One region of the Paenibacillus sp. FSL K6-2393 genome, then DNA from elsewhere that is predicted to be linked to it. Evidence: riboswitches for the same ligand, from Rfam matches in the RefSeq annotation. Region 1 holds a riboswitch; the other holds the start of a gene.
The links. A riboswitch is a leader RNA that binds a small molecule or an ion and turns the genes downstream of it on or off. The one in region 1 is predicted to bind cyclic di-AMP.
Positions count from the first base shown of each region.

Region 2: it holds a riboswitch for cyclic di-AMP, as region 1 does, so the genes downstream of both, MHI14_RS27535 (C40 family peptidase) here and MHI14_RS20625 (C40 family peptidase) in region 1, are expected to answer to the same signal.

Region 1 covers NZ_JBBOCU010000001.1:4,693,504-4,697,719, reverse strand. The annotation lists gene MHI14_RS20650 (YkvI family membrane protein) at 1-53, opposite strand, end outside; gene MHI14_RS20645 (xanthine phosphoribosyltransferase) at 258-839, shown strand; gene MHI14_RS20640 (hypothetical protein) at 937-1,266, shown strand; gene MHI14_RS20635 (hypothetical protein) at 1,386-1,604, shown strand; gene MHI14_RS20630 (carboxymuconolactone decarboxylase family protein) at 1,746-2,075, shown strand; gene MHI14_RS20625 (C40 family peptidase) at 2,148-2,612, opposite strand; cyclic di-AMP (ydaO/yuaA leader) riboswitch at 2,618-2,749, opposite strand; gene pelA (pectate lyase) at 3,178-4,131, shown strand.
Region 2 covers NZ_JBBOCU010000002.1:90,408-94,623, reverse strand. The annotation lists gene MHI14_RS27545 (M1 family metallopeptidase) at 1-472, shown strand, start outside; gene MHI14_RS27540 (hypothetical protein) at 483-1,334, shown strand; cyclic di-AMP (ydaO/yuaA leader) riboswitch at 1,580-1,717, shown strand; gene MHI14_RS27535 (C40 family peptidase) at 1,721-2,191, shown strand; gene MHI14_RS27530 (GNAT family N-acetyltransferase) at 2,547-3,041, shown strand; gene MHI14_RS27525 (c-type cytochrome) at 3,192-3,548, shown strand; gene rbsK (ribokinase) at 3,623-4,216, opposite strand, start outside.

The DNA.
Region 1 (4,216 bases):
ACCGTTCCGATGTATGTAAATGCGATCTGCAGCACCCGAAATGCCTGTTTCATGTGTTTCCCCTCTCAGGCCCCTGTTTAGTTTGGACATGCGGGTACCATGGTACAAGGTATGCTTGACCCACGAAAGTCATGACAATCGATAATGAGCTTTGGCTTGAATTGCGTCCCAAGGAAAGCGCCCAGGCAATTTCGCTTGAACTTATAGATAGATATATGATACTTTTACCTCATAGGATAGGCTTGGGAGGTCAAATCATGGAATTATTGAAACAACGAATTTTACAAGAAGGTGTGGTTATCTCGGATCAAGTATTAAAGCTGGATGGTCTGTTGAACCACCAGATTGATCCTGCATTAACGATGGAGATGGGACGTGAGTTCGCTGCCCGTTTTCGTGAAAGTGGAGTAACTCGGGTAATCACGGTAGAATCCTCAGGGATTCCGGTTGCGTTTGCCGCAGCCTATGAACTTGGGGTGCCACTTGTATTCGCCCGTCGCAAAAAAACACTTCTGGCTGATCCTGATGCTTACTGTGAACGTGTACCGTCCTTTACCAAAGGAATTGTAACTGACATTATGGTATCCCGCGAGTTCATTCATGAGAATGACCGTATTTTGTTCATTGATGATATCATTGCCAATGGCGATGCCGCTCGTGGCGTCATCAAAATTATCGAGCGTTCCGGTGCGGAACTTGTCGGATTCGGCGTTGTGGTCGAGAAAAGTTTTCAGGCAGGGGCACGCACGATTCGTGAACAGGGTATTCCGGTGGAAGCCTTGGTACGCATTCGTTCCCTGAACGATGGTACGGTACAATTTGACGATAACGAAATGTGACATTTTAAAGGAATAGGGCCTATTTTTTGAACTATGCCTTTGCATGACCGCCGATTTCATTTATAATGGGGTTATGTTAGGGAGAGGAGGCAACACCATGGGGAACCAACCGGCAACAGAACAATTTTTCAATGATAAGCTGGCGGAATCGAAAGTTCATTTTGAACGTGCCCTGGATTGTAAACATACGGAATTCGATGACCTTTATCCCTATATGATTGAACATCCTCAATTTTTCTGGTACAAACGCTATGTTGCCTGGTCAGAATTACTGACGATTGTAGGCTTGTGCGAAGAGTTGTCCTTCTCTTGGAAAGAACAATTTACACCGCATCAAGTGGAGTACCTTGAAGAACGTGTGATGTCCGCCAAAGTGCTTGATTTTTGGTTCGAGAAGAACGACAGCAAAGAGCACGCGCAGCGGTAACTTTCAGTCGGGACATAATTTCGAATGACATGACAGTCCAATACAGTCACGTGAGACCTAAATGACATTTCATTTAGGTCTCTTTTTGTAAATAAATTTGGAATATAGGAGCCATGAAGATGATCAGTGATACAGAACTGGACGCCCTGCGTCTGTCAGGTGAGAAAGTAAGAGTAGTACGGGACGAGCTGGAATCTAACGATGTAACCGGGATTGTTGTTGCCTGGGATGGCGAGCAGGTACTTATCCGTCGTCAGAATCGACGTGTCGTTAAGCTGGATCGCAGTTACAAATATCAGCTGTTCAGTGAGCCGCGCCAGAGTCCACTTAGTGAGTAACAGCTTATAATTATGGCAGAGCCATGAGCGTTAAATGTTTGGAATTACCATGATTTCTTGGCATAATTGACTCACTCGGGAGAGAAGATAGGTACAGTGAGGAAGATCTGTAACTATAGCCGAGAGGGTGTGCTACAAGCCATGACATTGATGAATGATAAAGTTCATGCCTACAAGGATCAGATTGGAGCATTAAGCGATGTACTGCCAGGTGTGGTGAAGTCATATCATGAGTTTACGGGAGAATGCTTCCAACCAGGCGTGATTGATGCCAAGACAAAACAGCTAATTGCACTTGGCATTGGATTATTCGCCAACAATGAGGTATGTACCTTCTACCATGTAGAAGAAGCACGTGCCAAGGGTGCAACAGATCAGGAGATTATGGAGACCGTAGCCGTGGCCGGAGCTGTTGGAGGAGGACATGCCCTGTCTCAGGGTGCGATGCGAGTGCAGAAGGCGCTGCATTAGTAAGCAATGCAACATACATTTTAAGTACAAAAAAGGCATCCGGTTAATAACCGATGCCTTTTTGTATGTGAATTACATTTTACCTAACATTTTATCATACATAAACTGTCCAGTTACCCGACGTGCTGTTACATAGCGGTCATTGAAGTATGGATTCGATAACTTCGTGATGCTTACACCTTTACTGCTGGAGGCATGAGCGAATTGTCCGCCGCCGATATATACACCTGTATGTGAAATGCCTTTGCCTGTTGTATTAAAGAACACCAGATCACCTGTCCGAACATTGCTTTTGGCTACCGGAGTACCTGCTTTGGCTTGCTGCTGAGAAGTACGTGGCAATTCAATGCTGTATTTGTTGAAAAGATATCTCATAAAACCAGAACAGTCGAAGCCGGCTACAGTCGTGCCACCCCATTTGTAAGGAATACCTGTCATGTTGTTCACTACGGAGTTGATACTGCTTGCCTCTGTGCTTGTTGCCCCGGATGTAAATAATACAGCTGCTCCAAAAATGGAGATAATCAGTTTTTTCAAAATCAATGTTCTCCCTTCGATGCCTACGGAGTTAGCTAAGGGTTCGGTAGAAGGTTCCCTATATTTCCTATGTATAAGAATAATTCACCCAAATTGGTTCCCCCGTTTTCAAACATGAAACTCGGCAATGAATAATTAAGTTTTTGTAACTATTTGAAACTATATTGCATAAATGCGTAATTGTCAAACCCATTTAAAACCCTTCGTAATACCTCAATGTTAGCGGAATTAAGGTTTTTATATGAAAGAAGGGATTAAGTTTGGGTATCATTCATGACAAAAACGTCATTATTGATTCGTTTAAGACGAATTTGGATAAATAAATAGGTTTGTCATGAGTTAAAAGAACTATTCCGTTATGTAGAATTAGAGAGATTATATTCATTAAGTTGCATATATTGACAAAAATCGATTTTTTGCATATTATCTGATTATCCAATCCACATATTGGATTAAAATTGATTTTATTATGCGATAAATACAAATAAAGGAGGTTTGGGGACGCTTATCATAGGTAAAGTAGAAGTGGCAGATTTATAAAAACGAACATAGGAGAGTGTTACATTTGAAAGCGAAGAAAATAATTACTTTTGTCCTGGCATGTACGATGGTGTTCTCAGCAGTTGGAATGGCAGTTCTCCCTGTAGGGACGGTATCTGCTGCGGATGCATCGGGTACTACAGCGAGTATTTCTGATATTTTGAAGAACCAGCTGCCAGATGGAGGTTGGAGAAAAGATTATAAACAGACAAGTGGAGAGTGGGCGAAGTCCACGATAGACAACAAGGCTACATACTCAGAAATTAGAAGATTGGCGAAGGAATTTAAAAAGACGAATGATCCGCGATACTCCACAGCTGCAATCAAAGGAATTAACTTTTTGATCAACATGCAGTATTCAAACGGAGGATGGCCACAGGTCTACCAAAGCTCCGGATATCACAAGCACATTACCTATAATGATGATGCCATGATTAATGTAATGATCATGCTGGATGAAGTAGCAGCCCGCAAAGGTGATTTTTCATTTATCGACAGCACACTTGCTAACCGCAGTAAAAATTCAGTTGCCAAAGGTGTGGAGGCGATTCTGAATACACAAGTCGTTTCAGGTGGTAAGCTGACAGCATGGGGACAACAACATGATTCCAGTTCCCTTAAACCAGCGAGCGCAAGAATCTACGAAGTGCCATCGCTGACAGCTGGAGAGAGTGTAACGATTGTTAAATTTCTAAAAACCAGACCTGCTAACGCTAAAATTACCGCATCCATTAAAGGAGCTGAGGCTTGGTTTAACAAGGTGAAAATTACGGGTTACAAGTATGAAAGAGCTAATGGAGACAGTAAAATTATCGCAGATTCCAAAGCTGCACCAATTTGGGCACGCTTCTATGAGATCGGAACGGATAAACCAATCTTTATTGGTCGTGACGGGGTAGTTAAATACAAATTAAGTGATATTGATAAAGAAAGAAGAGGCGGTTATGCCTGGTATGGCAACTGGCCTTCCAAGCTGTAATTTGTAGTTAAAGGTAAAGCCCGAATCGACATGGATGTCTGGTTCGGGCTTTATTGTTATTATTTTCAGTGTTGACATGATAGAT
Region 2 (4,216 bases), on a different contig from region 1:
CCGCTTCAAACATCCCACTTCGGCTGATTTTCAGAACGTTGTGGAACAAGTGACCCGCACTTCCTGGTCTGATTATTTTGATCAATATGTCTATGGTAACGGGATGGCTGACTTTGCTGTAGAGAAGATTCGTGTTACGCCCGTACAGAAAGACGGTCAAACATTGTACGAGTCATCCTTGACGATCGCAAAAAAAGGGAGTGATTACAACGCCGTTCCTGTTCGCATTGCTTTTGAAGACGGACATATCCTCACCAAGCAATGGAATGGCAAAGAAGATCGCATCACCTATAAATTAACTCACACATCCCCCGTATCCTGGGCCATGACCGATCCCCTGTACTCGATCGTGCTGGAGAACCGCCATATGAACAATTTCCTGAAATCCGGACTGGATGAGCGGACGAAGTCCCGCTGGAACATGAGTGTAACCAAACTAATAGAAGCCATATTCGGAGGTCTGTCATGGTGAGGTGGAAACGGTGAAAGCAAAAATACGTGAAGGCTGGTTTCTCGTCCGTCAGCATATGTTCATTGCCGCACTCTTATTTCTCTATCAGCTCATTTGGGGATATTTCTTCTATCGAATGGTACAATCGGCGGTCATCCCCCTACTCCTGCGCTATCCAGATTCTGATGCCGGGGAGCTGAGTACACTTTTGTTTAAAATGGAAAGTCAACTTAACCTGTCTACTCATCCGGAGGTTCATCGTTATCTGTGGATTCTAGGGGGCATGCTGCTGGTTCGCATGTTGATCAGCCCCCTCATTCAGGCAGGACTGCTCTACTCACTTCAGCACTTTAATTCTACAGAAGAGCGCATCCCCTTTGTCCGCGGAATCAAAAATCTGTGGAAACCGATGCTGCTGCTCCACACCATACGTACTTTATTGATACTTCTGCCCGCCTACTGGCTCTTACCGAAGCTCTACTCGATTCTCATGGACGGATTTCATTCCCTTCAATTACTTTTGCCTGGTATACCTTATGTTGCTGCCTGGATTGTATATGGTTGGATCATCCACCATGCCATACTCTACATGCAGTTCGGTGTGTCGGCACCAGAAGGAGAAGGCGGGGCTCACGGTATTCTCAAAGCACTCTGGATTGCACTGCGTCATCTCATCGCTGTAATCGGCATTGCACTCCTGCTGGGCGGAGTACACCTGCTCGTCTTTGGGTCATTCACTTCAGCCTCATGGTTATTAACGGGACTTACCGGACTTATACTACAACAGACGTATCCACTTGCTAGATGTCTATTAAGTCTGTGGAAAATATGCAGCCATTTCCGATTATGGCAGTCCAAAATATCCAAAGGTGAGAGCAGATAGTTTAAAAATTGTTACCATCGTATGTTAAACTCACGGCCTAATATGTACTTATAAATAGGCAAACCTCAACCTTTCCCCGTCAAAGGTCGAGGTTTTTTTTGCTAAATTTGTTGCTAAACGTTGCCAAAGCCGTACTCCTCTGTTACAATAATCGCAGTGAGTTTTTAGTAACAACTTTGTAATCTTTACATTCATATTTGTAACTACTTAAAATTAAATCGTCATTTCTTGATTTCGCAGGTGCATAACTAGCATAGCCAAATTCCTGGCACCTGGGAAGCGGGGGAACCAGTTATGGGTGAATTGATCTTGCTACAGAGGGATCATAGGGGACCTTCAACCGAATCCTTAAGCTAACCTCGCAGGCGTTGGAAGGGGAATATCTCTTGTTCAAGAAGAAATTAACCGCAGCTGTACTTAGCATCACATTCGCTTTATCGCTTGGTGCAGGTAGCGCATTCGCAGATTCAAAGATGGACACAGTAATTGATTCAGCAATGGGAACTACATACAAAAGTGGGGGAACAACGCTTAACGGCTTTGACTGCTCCGGATTTACACGGTATGTATTCGACAAGTTGGGTATTGATTTGGCACGCCAATCCAGTTCCCAATTCGACATGGGCGATTCCGTATCACGCATGGAAATGAGAGCTGGCGATCTGGTGTTCTTTAATACAACAGGTAAAGGCGTATCACATGTAGGAATCTTTGTAGGGGATGGAAAGTTCGCACACTCCTCTTCTTCCAAAGGCGTTACGATCAGTGCATTGAGTGAAAGCTATTGGGCCAATCGTTATGTTGGCGCGAAACGGATTATGAGCACGGACGCATATGAATCACTGGCCCTTGACTAGGGACAAGCTGAGCAACATGATGCTGTAACCATTAACCATACTGGAACGAAGCAAGAAGCATAACAGAACCGCCCGGTACATTCTCCGCAGGAATGTATCCGGCGGTTTTTTTGTGCTTCAATCCTTATTCATGTTGCAAGTTATACTCAGGGCATATCCTGCGACATCAACAGGTTCGTTTTGCGTTCGTTCGTCCGTGCCCTTATGATGTTTTTACCCATCCCGTTATAATATAAACGGAATTACCGGAACTTTTGTTTCATTTTTTTTCTTGAGAAGGAAGACTTGCTAAATGAACAGCTCTTTTGTAGAGTGGACAAAGAGTTCTGTTTCAAGGAAAGGAGCATGCAGGTGTATGAAGGAAACCCCTGTGACGTTTCACGTTGTACCCATGCGAGAAGAACATGCGGAGCTTATCTGCAGTTGGCAGTATGACCCGCCTTACAATATCTACAGCTGGCTCCCCTGGGACCAGATGAAAGCTCTGGAAGTGGAATTCGGAGATGCACAGCTGCGGCAGGAGCAATATGCGATCGTCCTGGATCAGAACGATCGTATATGTGGGTTTGCTCAATACTTCCCACTTGAAGGGGTAACCCGGATTGGCCTTGGCATGCATCCAGAGCTGTGTGGTCAGGGTCAAGGGACAGCTTTTGTCACTGCCATTGTACAGGAAGCCATTCGCCGAAATCCCACGAACGAGATTGATCTGGAAGTACTCACTTGGAATGCTCGTGCCATTCAAGTCTATCTGAAGAGTGGATTTGTCACCCAAGATACATACGAACGACAGACCCCAAGCGGCTTGAAGCCCTTTCACTGTATGGTTTATGAAGGGCCTCGCGGTTAGAATCCATTGCAAAACAACTAAATTTGCCCCTTGTTATGTGATTAGTTCAAAAAATTCCCACAAAATGCTATGATGTCAGTACAGGTTCCGTTATAATGATATGGATAGTTTCAGGTTAGATGATCTTTCATTCTGGAGGGGACATAAGGGATGCACAAATGGATCATGAGCGGAGTATTTTTTGCAGCATGCGCTTTAGCTATTGTTTTAATGTTTACGCTTCCAGGGAAAGAAGAAGTGGCTGAAGAAGCCAAGCCAACCATGCCGGAAGTAACATTGGATGCCGGACAGGCTGAAGCACTGGTCAAAGCCAATTGTATCTCCTGTCACGGGGATCAGCTTCAAGGTGGCGTAGGACCTGCTCTGGCCAATATCGGCAGCCAGGATGATCTGGAGAAGATCTATTCTACGATTGTCAAAGGTAAAGGTGGTATGCCTTCCTTCAAGGGCAAACTGCAGGATGAAGAGATTGCAAATATCGCCATGTGGCTGTCAGAGAAGAAATAATCTCTGCACGCACATAATGAAGAGGCCCTTAATCCCCTTTTGGGAGAATAAGAGCCTCTTTGTTATACCAATTATTAGGCCTCTGCCGCATGCTCAGCCAGAAAGGCCTCAACTTCACGTGCGTACGGCATCCCGGACTGGGCGCCGAGCTTTGTCACGGATAACGCGGCCGCACCCATGGCAAAGCCTACGGCCGCGTCCAAAGTCTCACCGCGCGCGAGGGCTACTGCCAGCGCGCCGTTGAAGCAATCGCCAGCGCCGGTCGTATCGACGGCGCTTACGGCGTAGCCGGGCGCACGGCAAGCGCCGGCACGCCCTGCTTGTACGCGGCCGCCAGGCGCCGCCGCGTACACAGCCCCCTCGGGGCCGAGCGTCGTGACGACAGCGGCCCCGAGGGATGCGGCGAGCTCTGCGACCGCCGCATCCAGGTCTTCCGGCCGGAGATGATCCCGGCCGGTAAGCACGGCAAGCTCACTGCGGTTCGGCGTGACAACGTCGACGCACCGCAGGAGCTCCTGCGGCAGACCCGGCACCGCGGGGGCCGGGTTGAGCACCACCAATGCGCTGCCTTCAGCCGCCAGTTGGGCGGCGCGGGTAACCGCTGGCAGCGGGATCTCCAGCTGCAGCAGCACCGCTGCGGCTGCAGTCAGGCTTTTTACCGTATCCGC